Regions from separate parts of the Paenibacillus sp. FSL W8-0187 genome, predicted to be linked through region 3. Evidence: riboswitches for the same ligand, from Rfam matches in the RefSeq annotation. Region 3 holds a riboswitch; each other region holds the start of a gene.
The links. Region 3 has a riboswitch for cyclic di-AMP ahead of MKY48_RS28495 (TrkH family potassium uptake protein). Riboswitches for the same ligand answer to the same signal wherever they lie in the genome.
Positions count from the first base shown of each region.

Region 1: linked by a shared signal. The riboswitch ahead of MKY48_RS20495 (C40 family peptidase) and the one ahead of MKY48_RS28495 (TrkH family potassium uptake protein) in region 3 are both predicted to bind cyclic di-AMP.
Region 2: linked by a shared signal. The riboswitch ahead of MKY48_RS31440 (APC family permease) and the one ahead of MKY48_RS28495 (TrkH family potassium uptake protein) in region 3 are both predicted to bind cyclic di-AMP.
Region 4: linked by a shared signal. The riboswitch ahead of MKY48_RS00495 (C40 family peptidase) and the one ahead of MKY48_RS28495 (TrkH family potassium uptake protein) in region 3 are both predicted to bind cyclic di-AMP.

Region 1 covers NZ_CP150206.1:4,580,998-4,584,138, forward strand. The annotation lists gene MKY48_RS20490 (stalk domain-containing protein) at 1-982, shown strand, start outside; gene MKY48_RS20495 (C40 family peptidase) at 1,212-1,688, opposite strand; cyclic di-AMP (ydaO/yuaA leader) riboswitch at 1,692-1,820, opposite strand; gene MKY48_RS20500 (hypothetical protein) at 2,179-2,706, shown strand; gene MKY48_RS20505 (ROK family protein) at 3,113-3,141, opposite strand, start outside.
Region 2 covers NZ_CP150206.1:6,934,132-6,937,272, reverse strand. The annotation lists gene MKY48_RS31440 (APC family permease) at 1-1,619, opposite strand, end outside; cyclic di-AMP (ydaO/yuaA leader) riboswitch at 1,783-1,978, opposite strand; gene MKY48_RS31435 (molybdopterin oxidoreductase family protein) at 2,461-3,141, shown strand, end outside.
Region 3 covers NZ_CP150206.1:6,277,513-6,280,653, reverse strand. The annotation lists gene MKY48_RS28500 (CPBP family intramembrane glutamic endopeptidase) at 1-797, opposite strand, end outside; cyclic di-AMP (ydaO/yuaA leader) riboswitch at 1,089-1,233, shown strand; gene MKY48_RS28495 (TrkH family potassium uptake protein) at 1,298-2,638, shown strand; gene MKY48_RS28490 (TrkA family potassium uptake protein) at 2,655-3,141, shown strand, end outside.
Region 4 covers NZ_CP150206.1:102,096-105,236, forward strand. The annotation lists gene MKY48_RS00490 (C40 family peptidase) at 1-215, opposite strand, end outside; gene MKY48_RS00495 (C40 family peptidase) at 653-1,126, opposite strand; cyclic di-AMP (ydaO/yuaA leader) riboswitch at 1,131-1,271, opposite strand; gene MKY48_RS00500 (hypothetical protein) at 1,621-2,448, opposite strand; gene MKY48_RS00505 (M1 family metallopeptidase) at 2,460-3,141, opposite strand, start outside.

The sequences.
Region 1 (3,141 bases), 1.7 Mb from region 3:
GGGAAGCACGACAGCAACGGTCAATGGAAAACAAGTGAAGCTTGCGGCCCCGCCGGTTCAACGGGAAGGCCGTGTACTGATCCCGCTTAGCTCGTTCAGCAGCCAATTCGGTGTCGATGTGGGCTGGAATCAGGCAACTCGCACGGTCTCCCTTGTATCGCCGCAGCGCGAGATGCATTTGAGAGCCTTCTATGCATTGCAATCTTTCCAAGAACGGGATCTTGTTGCATCTATGAATTCAGTCGCCTTTGGATGGAGCCGCATCGATCGTGAGGGTCAGTTCACGCTTCAAGGCGACGAGTACCGCCTGCCCGCTGCGGCCGGTGACGTTACGCCGCAATCGATGGTAGCAGATGCTGCGGACCAGAAGATTAAACCATACCTCATGGTCTACGCCTTGGATGGAAACGGCGAATTAACCAAAGTACTGAGCGATAGCAGCCTGCGCCAAAAGTCCATTGAAGGCATCACAGCCGCGGTAACGGAGAACGGCTTCGGCGGCGTTGTACTTGATTTTGAAGGGCTCGGTTTTAAACTGGATGTCGTAAACCAGCAGAAGCTGCTCAATGATTATGTCAAGCAATTAAAGGCAGCATTGCCGCATGACATTGCTCTGTCCTTAGCGGTGCCGCCATTGAACAGCGCCTATAAAGGCTATGATTACAAAACGCTTGCTTCCATCGCCGATGATCTCATCGTTATGGCTTATCAGTACAATCCGGTCGGAACCAAATCTCAGGTTCCCGAACCAAACAGTCTGGTGGACCAAGCGATCCAGTTGGCACTCCAAGCAGGTGTCCCGAAGCAGAAGCTTTTGCTCGGCATCAGCTTAAGCAGCGAAACAGCCACTTCCGTAGACGATAAGCTCGGTTTGGCCAAACGCTATGATCTGAAAGGCGCTGCTTTCTGGCGTCTTGGCCTGTTCCGTCTCTATAATAACGGGATGGAAGCAGCTGTGAATGCCTCTGTTGTTAAGGAGTAACCGAACAACCCCTGTGGGATTGACAGACTTATAGTAAGAAAAACTTCTATCGACGCTACTTTCACAGATGACAGACCACAGTTAGTAGACGTTTTTCTTGCGATATCAGGAAGTCACAAGCTTCGAAGTTTATACTTTCTGATATCTAAAAAAAAGAAAGCCTGACAAGGACAACCCTTTGTCAGGCTTTCTGGTTATGTATTGAACCCTAAACTGCAATGTAATCCAATTAGCTTGCGCTTCCTACCAGCCTCGCATAATTTTCTTGACTCAACACACGACGTGCCGTGACATAACGTGGCTCGTAATATGAATCGCTAAGCTTGCTGATTCTGACTCCCTTGCTGCTGGAAGCATGCGCAAATTGTCCGTCACCAATGTAAACGCCTGCATGAGAAATTCCGCTGCCGCTTGTATTGAAGAATACCAAATCTCCAACCCGCAGATCTTCGCGATCCACATGTTCACCGGCTTGAGCCTGGCTTTGGGAAGTGCGTGGAAGATCCATATCGAAATTTCTAAACATGTACAGAATAAATCCGGAGCAATCAAACCCGCTAGTGGTCGTTCCGCCCCATTTGTATGGCGTTCCTACCAATTGCTTCACTTGATACTGAAAATTCGGTTGTTGATCAGCAAATGCTGATACGGCACCAGAAGAAAAAATAATTGCAGACCCTAGCAAAGTGATGACAAACTTCTTCAAAATATGTTCTCTCCTTCGATGCCTACGGAGTTAGCTAAGGGTTCGGTTGAAGGTTCCCTATACTCTCTATACAAGAGTAATTCACCCAAGACGGTTCCCCCGTTTTCAAACGAAATTCGGCAAAATTCATTAACGTTTTGTAACCTTCTCTTAATATAGTATACAAGCAAGGATGCTGTCAATCATATCCTAAAAATCTATCGTTTTATGTTTGGAGCTGTCGTAAAGATGGTTAATTCCGGCCGACTATTTGTTAACCATCTCACACAGTCATGACAATTATGTAACTCTGCTTTCCTTCTCAAATTGCTTGTTACTCTCTTATTCTGTTCTCTTAAGCTGTTAATCTTTTATCTTTTGAACTTGGGAGTTTTAGCCACCCAGCGGAGGTTTGAGGATAGCCGATCCTTTGGGAGTCCGTTTCTACCCTACCTATTCATTCCGGAAACGGACGGACAACAGAGCGGATAGCATCAAACCGGAGCGCCCTATGAGTCAAATCACGATGGCTGAAGCTTTGGCAGTCCGGGCAGCAATCAACCGTCTCATGAATCAATTGATGTCGGAACGCTTGAACAACAGCAGCACAATCATTGAAAAAGGGGAAACGGCGGAATATCCTGCACGCAGTGTGGATGCCATTACGGAAGAAATCGAGGCCGCCGCTGCGGATTACAGAAAGCTGGATTTGCTGATGGCAATCTCCAATACAACGCAAACCATTAGCTGGAACGGCTCCGACATGACCATCATGGAAGCGATCGAGCTGGCCCAACAGATCCGCAGCGATATCGGACAACTTGCTCATCTCGGCTCCCGCAAGAAGCTGGAGCGGCAGAGCAGCCGTGGTAGCGGAGATGGTGCCGTAACGCTGTTCAACGTCGCTTTATATGATCCGGAATCTTATCAGGCGCAAGCGCGCAAGAAGGAACGCGAAGTAACCAAGCTTTCTTCACTGATTGAACATGCCAATCATACGTCCATGATTACGTTTGACGCATCCAAGTACATGGAATAGCGGCAGCCGCCGGCTCCAAGCCTGCAGGTCATCCCACGTGCGGGTTTGGAGCCGGCGGTTTCCGCCGGCATCGCGGGAAAGTGTGAGCAACCGCTTATTGTTTGTCGGATACAAACAAACCTAACCAGGAAACCAAAAATCGCCTTCAGTGAAAACGGATGACGGCTTACGGTTCACGCCTATCACTTGTCACATGTTACGGACTTATAATGAAAAAAATGATCGCTCCGTTTCCCGCTCTCTATGAATAAGTGGAAAGCCGCCCCCTGAAGGGCGGCTTTTGTCTAATTCGCTTAAGCTCGGTTAACATGAAACTACGTCGCCGATCCGAACGCTTTTTATCTAACCTCTATTCCATCCTTTATCCTATCCGTAACGTTCTCTTTACACCTATTTTACACCTATGCTACTGGAACAAGGCCGCAGCTCCAACCA
Region 2 (3,141 bases), 660 kb from region 3:
ATGCTCCGATAAGGCGAGTGCAGCGTCACCAGCCGGATGTCCGGCTGCCACTTCTTCCATTTTTCCTGGAAGGCCGCCTCGTCCTCCCGCTCGAACGGCACGTACACCGCGATAATTTGTCCTGCTCCCAGTGATTTGGCATAATTCAGCGAGTTCTCCACCACATGCGTGATTCCAGCCACAGGAAGAATAATAACATTTCCCTCAATCGGCTTAACCGGCTCACAGGTCGTAATTCGCAGCTGGTCTGCTACGGCCTCATAATGTTTGTGGATTCGTGTGAAGATCCAAATGATCAGCGGCAGGAAAATCAAGACGGTCCACACTTGGGCGAATTTCGTGAAAAAGAAGATCATCGTCACGATAAAGCTAATGCATGCGCCGGTGGTATTAATGATCAGCTTGACGATCCATCCTTCGGGCTTTTCGCGAATCCACTTCACCATCATCCCTGTTTGGGAGAGGGTAAAAGGGATAAACACGCCGACGGCATACAGAGGAATCAGATGCTCGGTTTTGCCTTCGAAAGTCAGCAGCAACAGAATGGAGAAGAACCCAAGTATGATAATCCCGTTTGAATATCCCAGACGGTCCCCCCGGACGGTGAACATTCGGGGAATAAATTTATCCTTCGCCAGATTAACGGCAAGCAGCGGGAAGGCGGAATATCCCGTGTTGGCGGCCAGGATCAGAATGAGAGCCGTTGTTCCTTGGATAAAGTAATAAAAAACGTTTCGTCCAAAGGTATGCTCGGCAATCTGGGAAACGACAGTGACTTGCTCGCTGGGGCTAACCCCATAGTAATAGGCCAGGAATACGATGCCCGAAAATAACATTGCCAGCAAGGATCCCATCGCGACCAAGGTTTTGGCCGCATTATTCGGAGCGGGATCCTTGAAGTTCGGGATGGCGTTAGAAATGGCTTCAACGCCGGTCAGGGCAGAGCTGCCCGAGGCAAATGCCCGCAGGAGCAGGAACAAGCTGAGACCGGCGACAGGCGTGCCGATCGGCGTGTGAAGCTCTGGTGACGCATGGCCTGTAGCTATGTTGAATATTCCGACGCCAATCAGGATAAAAAGCGCCAGTACAAACAAGTAAACCGGATAAGCCAATATGGTGGCCGACTCCGTAACCCCTCTTAAATTGAGTACGGTCAAACATAGAACGAACACGATGGAGATGGGCAGATTGTAGGCATGCAGTTCCGGAAAAGCAGACGTGATCGCGTCCGTCCCCGCCGATACGCTGACCGCAACCGTCAGGATGTAGTCGACCAGCAGGGAGCCGCCAGCGACCAATCCTGGATACATGCCTAAATTCCGTTTGGAAACCATGTAGGCTCCGCCGCCATGCGGATATGAGAAAATAATTTGTCTATATGATAGGATAAGTGCCAGCAATAAGACCAGGACCCCGACGGCAATCGGTATGGAATACCAATAGGCAGCCGCGCCAACGGTCATCAAGACGATCAGAATTTGTTCAGGTCCATAGGCCACGGACGACAAGGCGTCGGATGAAAGGATGGCCAGCGCTTTGGTTTTGTTCAGCTTTTGCTCGCCCAATTCCGTTGATTTAAGGGGTCTTCCGATGAGGAATCGTTTGATAGAAGATAACATGTTTTTCACCGCCGATTAAGAATAGGTACATGATGGGAACTGCTTGAAGTGAGTTCAATCGGTGTGCCTCATGTGCTGGACATATGGGCTATCTCCATTCCAATATTGATTTTTTGCCAAACAAAAAACACAGGTTAGAACCCTGTGTTTGATCACAAGTTCACAACCCTCTCCATCAACGCTGACGAGGTTAGCTGTCGGATTCGGGCGGTGAGAGTCGCCCTACCTGATAATAGTCGCGGCGTAAGTACGCGCTGCATCAGGATTCACCCCATAGTATGGTTGACAGATCCTATTGGTATCCATCCATACGTGTGGTTCCCCCGCTTTCCCAATTGGAAATTAAGCGAATGTCATGTGAATATGAAGAATGATTTCGAAGCTGAATAGTATATTACGCCTGCTCAAATCTTTTGTAAAACACCCTCCAACGAAGAATAAAGCAGAATTATTTATAAAAAATGACAGATAAGCGCTTACATAAATATGTGGCTTTGACAGGCTTTGTTTTTTGCATGTTTGCTATAGAAAGCATGATTTTCTATGATGCGTAAGGGCAAGTAGCTCAGATGTGATGCGATAGACGCCGGATACAAACAAATTCGCCATGCCGGTCTCGGGGGAGGAGACATGGGCATGGCGAATTTTTTGGGAGTGGTCCATGATTTGGCAAGGAAGAGAAAGGGTCTGGGTTCCTCTTCGTTGCTCTTGATAGGAATATACCCGGAAGGAAGTAGAGTGAAACACCCGCTCAGAAAAAAATGTAAGACTTTACTGGAGCCCTGATTTTCTTTTAAGATAAGGGGATATGATTCAGCGTGTACAAGGGGGAATGGACGAAATGACTCAAGCGATGATTCATCAGGAGAATGGTGTGTTTCCGGCGGTATGTCCGTTGGATTGTCCCGATACTTGCGGTTTGCTGCTGCATAAAGAGAATGGAAAAATCGTGAAGGTTACCGGCAATCCGGATCATCCGATGACGCAGGGAGCCATCTGTAATAAAGTCCGCAATATGGCACATCGGGTGTATCATCCCGAGCGCGTGCTTTATCCGCTGCGGAGGGTAGGGCCCAAGGGTGAGGGGGCTTTCGAGCGGATCAGCTGGGATGAAGCGATTCAGGAGATTACCGGGCGCTACAAGAAGCTGATCAAGGAATATGGCTCCGAGAGCATTCTACCATACAGCTTTTACGGCAATATGGGGATATTGAGCGTGGACGGTATGGATCGGAGATTCTTCAACAGGCTGGGCGCCAGCCGCCTGAAGCAGTCGATCTGTAATTCCGCAGGCACTGCGGGCTGGAAATCCGTGATGGGGTTTAATGGAGGCACCGTCCCGGAGGAAACCGTTCATGCCGATGTCATCATTGTCTGGGGCGGTAATATCGTCAGCACCAATATGCACCAAGTAGTGCTGGCAGAGAAAGCACGCAAGGCCGGTGCCAAGGTCATTGTGATTGATGTTCATAAGAACCAGACCGGGCAATGGTCGGATTGGTTCATTCCGCTGTTTCCGGGC
Region 3 (3,141 bases):
AGGGTGAACAGGCCATACCCTGCGAGTGTCAGCAGCGTTGCATCCTGAGTCTGCTTGTTGACATAGGCGGAATGGGCGGACGGGACTGAGAAGGATGGCTCATAGGAGCGTAATTTCCCATGTTCGAAGGTGAAACGGTGCTCCAATCGGGAATCGCCAATCTTGGATTCCGGGTCCACATATCGAAGCCGGGGTTCCCCTTCCCGCGTAACCAGCTCAAGGCGCGACAGGTCATAGCCCGCTCGCTGGAGCCAAGGCTCCGCGAGCGCTTGCTTCTCGGCTAATGACATGCCGTCCTCGACGACAAGCAGCATCTGCCTTTGTACATCGCCCTTGTTCAGCTCAATCCGGTCATAGCTGGAGCGGGCGTAATCGTACGAGAAGCCGACGATGCCTGAATTTTGCATGTGCACGTCCACATTGAGGGCATCCCCTCCCGGTTCGCTGAAGCGAACGCGGTATACGTCATAGGGATATTTGGCTTCATAGGTTTTGTTGTATTCCGAAAGTTTCTTTTCCTTCGCCAGATATCCGTAAAGTTCCGATTTGGATTGATATGTAACCAATGTGTCATCCGTTTTTGCAGCCGTAAACTGCAAATGCTCCTGAGCAAAGCTTGAAGCCGCTTGCCGAGCCTGCTCCTTGGATATGATATTCGGAGATGCCATCTCGGTAGAATCCGGATTCGTCGACGGAAACACCTGAAATAATAGGAACAGAATCAGGCCGACTGCGGCAGGCGCGATGAGCTGTTTGAGATTGGGCTTCAGCTTCAAGGGCTCTCTTGCACGATTCATGAAATTCCTCCTCTAGGAAAGTTGATACTCCCACTGGTATTCGATATGCCTGATTAAGTACGCATAGAGTCAATATAACATAGTTATGAAAGTCATAAGCAGCTTATCCCAATATCCGGAATAATGAAACAAATCGATGAAAATGAATGAAAGGTTTCGAAAACGTTAGAGAACCCTATGCTTGTATTCTTGAATATGCCCAATTCGCGCTCTTTTAAAGATTTTTTGGGTGAAAAACGGCATTGGGTTACGTACCAGATTGCGTTATAATCACATCATGCTTCAAGGAACCGAATATTCCAGCCGAATTTCGTACTGAAAATGGGGGAACCATGTAATTGGGGTGAATTTCATTATTCCTAGAATAATGAATAGGGCGACCTGTGGAAATGCCCGAATCCGTCAGCTAACCTCGTAGGCTGCAGCACAGGAACCAGACCGTAAAGGGCACTGCGTTTTCCAGTGTCTTTTTTCTTGATTTTTTTTAAGAAGGTGACCGATTGAACTCTAAATTTAACTGGCTCAGGTTGTCTCCGCCGCAGATTCTCGTGCTTGGTTTTGCGGCTATTATCTTCATCGGGACGGCGCTGTTAATGCTGCCGATTTCCACAAGTACAGGTGAACCGCTTGAATTTATCGATGCCTTGTTCACTTCGACATCGGCAACATGTGTAACGGGTCTGGTTGTGGTGGATACAGGAACGACATTCAGTTCCTTCGGAGAAGTCGTGATTATGCTGCTGATTCAGATCGGCGGGCTCGGATTCATGACGATGGCTACTTTATTTGCCTTGGCTCTGAAAAGACGCATCTCGCTCAAGGATCGCCTCATTCTGCAAGAAGCGATGAATCAGTCCTCGATGGAAGGAATCGTAAGGCTGATTCGCAGAGTGTTGTTGTACTCCCTCATCATCGAGGCCTGTGGTGCCATCATTCTATCGATCCGCTGGGCGTTTGATATGCCGATCGGCCAGGCGATTTATTATGGCGTTTTTCATGCAGTCACGATGTTTAACAACGCCGGTTTTGATTTGTTTGGTGATTTTCGGAGTTTGACCGGGTATGTCTACGATCCTGTAGTCAACATAGTCGTGATGTTTTTGATTGTCTCAGGTGGGATTGGTTTTATCGTATTATCCGATCTGATTGATTTCCGAAAACAGCGGAGACTTTCCTTGCACTCCAAAGTGGTGCTCACCATGACGGCTACCTTGCTGCTGGTTGGATTTATCGTCATTCTTATATTTGAATTCACCAATCCGAGGACGCTCGGCTCTCTGAATTGGGGCGGAAAATTCTTCGGTGCGTTATTCCAGTCCGTAACGCCGCGTACAGCTGGCGCGAATACTATAGATATTACGGGGCTTCGACAGGCCACGCAATTTTTTATCGTGATTCTGATGTTTATCGGAGCATCCCCAGGGTCAACCGGTGGCGGTATCAAAACAACAACCTTCACCATTATGGTGGGGGCGGTTATCGCCATGATGCGCGGGCGTGAAGACATCGTCATGTTCCGTTATCGCCTGGCCCAGGAGCGGGTGCTCAAGGCACTGACCATTGCATTATTGGCACTGCTGCTCGTTCTAATCGTATCGATGATTCTGTCAACGACAGAGGAAGGGAGCTTCCTGGAGATCCTATTCGAAACGACATCCGCCTTCGGTACGGTGGGTCTCTCCATGGGTTTAACGCCTGAACTGACGGGATTCGGGAAGATTTTGATCAGTATTACGATGTTTGCAGGGCGATTGGGGCCTTTGACGCTTGCTTATGCACTGGGGCCAAAAAAGGGTAAAGAATTATATCGTCATCCGGAAGGCAAAATGATTATTGGATAAGGAGTACAGGAGAGACATGAAACCAAAGCAATTTGCAATCATCGGTTTGGGACGATTTGGCGCCAGCCTGGCGCTTGAACTGATGGAACAGGGATATGAGGTGCTCGGCATCGACCGCAGTGAAGAGGTTGTCGAGGATATGAGCGAACTGCTGACGCACACGGTGGTGGCGGATGCTACGGACGAAGAGGTGCTTAAATCGCTCGGTATCCGTAACTTCGACTGCGGGATTGTGGCGATCGGGAACGATATTCAGATGAGCATCTTATCCGCCATCTTGTTAAAAGAGCTTGGTGTCGCCATGGTCGTTGCTAAGGCGATTTCAGTGCTGCACGGCCGGGCGCTGGAGAAGCTGGGCGTGGACCGGGTGATCTTTCCGGAAAGGGATATGGGGATCCGGGTAGCTCACCAACTTGTCACGCCCAACCTGCTCGACTATATCGAATTATCCAAGGACTATCTGATTGTGGAGATGACGGTCACGGACTGCATGGACGGAAAAA
Region 4 (3,141 bases), 1.2 Mb from region 3:
GATTGATGCGGGAGCTTCAAACCGAGTTTGGCATATACATACATGGTGAAGCCGGAGCAGTCAAATCCGCTCGCGGTCGTACCGCCGTAGCTGTATCGTGTACCTAGCACCTTATCGATTTCCTGATCCAGCGCACTATCAGCAAACACGCTGCCAACGCCCAAAGTGAATAGCAGTGTGATACTAAGGGCTGCTGTTGATAATGTTTTCTTCAGCATGGAAAGCTCCTTTTCGCTGCCGCGAGGCATAGCAATCTATGTATTAAAGCACTTACATTAATGACAAAGTTGTTACTGCGTCCATTCTATCAGACAGTAAGCGGGATTGGCAATTATTTCTTGATGAATTTTGCTATTTTTCAATCGTATTAGCTGTCGAAGCGTCAGATAAAATCAATATTTTCCCAAAACGGTGTTTAATGAAGAGAGAGAAGGGTATATAAAGAATAAGAGGATATTGGGGATGGAATAACCAAACGAAGTCATTTCAATATCTTCATTCATTTTTTTTTGAAAAGTGGAAACTTTTTCGTTGTCTTAAACGTTATAAAGGTATACACACAATCAACAAAAGAAAAAAGCCGCTGGATGAGATCGGCACAATCTCATAAACCCAGGGCTTCTTATAAGAGTAAATCAATAAAGTTCCAACATTAATTGTAGTTCACAGCTACAGATTTGTACGTATTCTGACTCATAATTCTCTTAGCGCCTACATATCGGTTGGCGTAATAGCTCTGGCTTAGCGGACTGATCATGACACCACGCGAAGATGAGGAATGAGCAAATTTGCCGCTTCCAACATAAATACCCACATGAGAGATACCTCTACCGGATGTGTTGAAGAACACGAGATCGCCAGCTTTCAGGTTGCTCTTGGATACTGCCGTTCCTACTTTGTATTGAGCTGCAGACGTTCGCGGCAGGCTAAGGCCAAGCTTCTTGTAAACATAGCTGGTGAATCCGGAGCAGTCAAAACCATTCGTTGTGGTTCCACCCGTTTTATAAGAGACACCAATGGCTGGTTTGATTGCTGTATTTAATTTGGAATCGGCGAAAGCGCTTCCGGTCCCTAATGTGAGTGCGAGTGCGAGGCCGAGAGAAACAGCCGTTAACTTCTTTTTCAAAACAAAAAGCTCCTTCCATTGCCTGCGAGGTTAGCTTAAGGGTTCGGTTGAAAGGTCCCCTATGATCCCTCTCTTGCGAGATCAATTCACCCAAAACGGATCCCCCGCTTCCCATATCGTTATGGGAATTCGGCTCCTTAAAATGTTGATGAACCCATTCATTGACGTCTGACGTTCCAACATAGTTAACGAATTTACATCGTTCCAACAAAAAAGTTACAGTAAAGATGACAAAGTTGTTACTAACATATTCGTTATTTTAGCAGAGTATTAACAATTTGGCAAACGAGGAAAGATCATTTTTAAACAAAAAAACCTGTCCCCATCTTGGGGAAACAGGTTTTTTTGTAATTTGGCGCTCAGAAATTTGTAATATAGAGGATAAATGAATGCTTATTCTTTGTAAAATCAAGCTCGAGATAAAAACGTGTCACTTCGGATTACAGCTTATTCGCGAGCATGATTCACCATATCAGGGTAACGAATTGTAACGATTAAGAATGCTGTGAGGAGGAATCTCTCCACAAATGATATTGGGTGGAAATTACCCAAATTTGGAATAATCCATTCAGGAAATAAGAGGCCTGCTGAATAATTAAGCCGATCAACCCGGCCCAGAAGAGCGAAGCCGAGCTCAGGAGCAGCAGAATGATACAGGCTGATCCGCCGATGGTGATGGACAACAGCACTGCCGTGCCCAAGCGGCGGAAGAGTGCCAGAATAGAGCTGATCATACCGAACCCCCCAGTGCGCCCGAATTGCATATAGAGCAATAACAGGCGGATCAGATAGGCGTACAAGAACCACCCAGCTGCATAGGGCAGTGCATGAAGCAGCAGAACAGGCTCTTGAATCCCATTCAGCAGAATCGGAAGGATTTTGGGCAGAATCCAGTAACCGGGCGCAAAGGTGAGAATGAGCTCTATCAGATAGAATAGCGTTACGGGTTTCCACAGTTTCCGCATGCCAATGAAGAAGAATAAACCGCGCTCGCCCTTAGCTTCCTGGTGAAGGTTGTAGAAGATGCCGGCCCGAATGAGCGGGGTGAAGATTATCCTGATCAAGAGCAAACCGGCCAGAAGCCATGCGTAGGTGTGGACCGTGCTGCTCAGGGATAGGCTCATCTCGCCCTCGTAGAAGAATAAAAGACGGCTGAGCTCGTTAGGGGCAGAATCCGGATATCGCATAAGAAGGGGAACGACTGCCGATTTTACGAGTCGGTACAGGCAGTATCCCCACAGCAAACGGTATAAGAAGAGCAGAATCGAGACGTATAGCTGGTCTTTAACACTGATCCACCCTTGGCCTGCGTAACTTTTCATGTGCTCCCCCCTCACCATGACAGGCTGCCGAACAGCGTCTCCACAAGCTTGGTAATACTGAGATTCCAGCGTGTAACCACCTTCGGATCCATTCCTGCCTTCATATAGTTATTGATGTGTTTATTCTCTAGGACGATGGAATATTTCGGATCAACCATGGCCCAGGCGAGCGGAGTGCTGTACTCCAGGGTGTAAGTAACTTTTCGGTCCTTGCCGCTCCAGGTTCGCTCCACCGTTTTGCCGTCCTCAAAGGCGAACACGATTGGCACATCGGTTATATCCCCGTCCCTGCTCGTTATCTTGACCGTAGATTCATACCGAGGATGTTCCGCCGTGCCTTTATTTTTGGTTTTGATCACGTCGATGGCAACGTCCGCCATCTGGCTTCCATATACATATTGGTCAAAATACGGCTGCCAGGACGTTTTGCTTACTTGCTCTACAACTTTCTGGAAGTCGGACGTGGTCGGGTGCTTGAAGCGGTATTTCTGGGCGTACGTATGAAGAATCTTCTCCATCATCCGCGGACCGACCTGTCGTTCGATGCCTTGCAGCACCAGCTTGCCCCTCGTGTAAACATTCAGTGCGTAGTTTTCGTGCGAGCTGTATTTCCAGGATTCCATCTTCAGCGGTGCAGGGGAAGTGATGGATGCTCCCTGAGCCGCCGTATTGGAGGTAATCCCGTATTCTTTT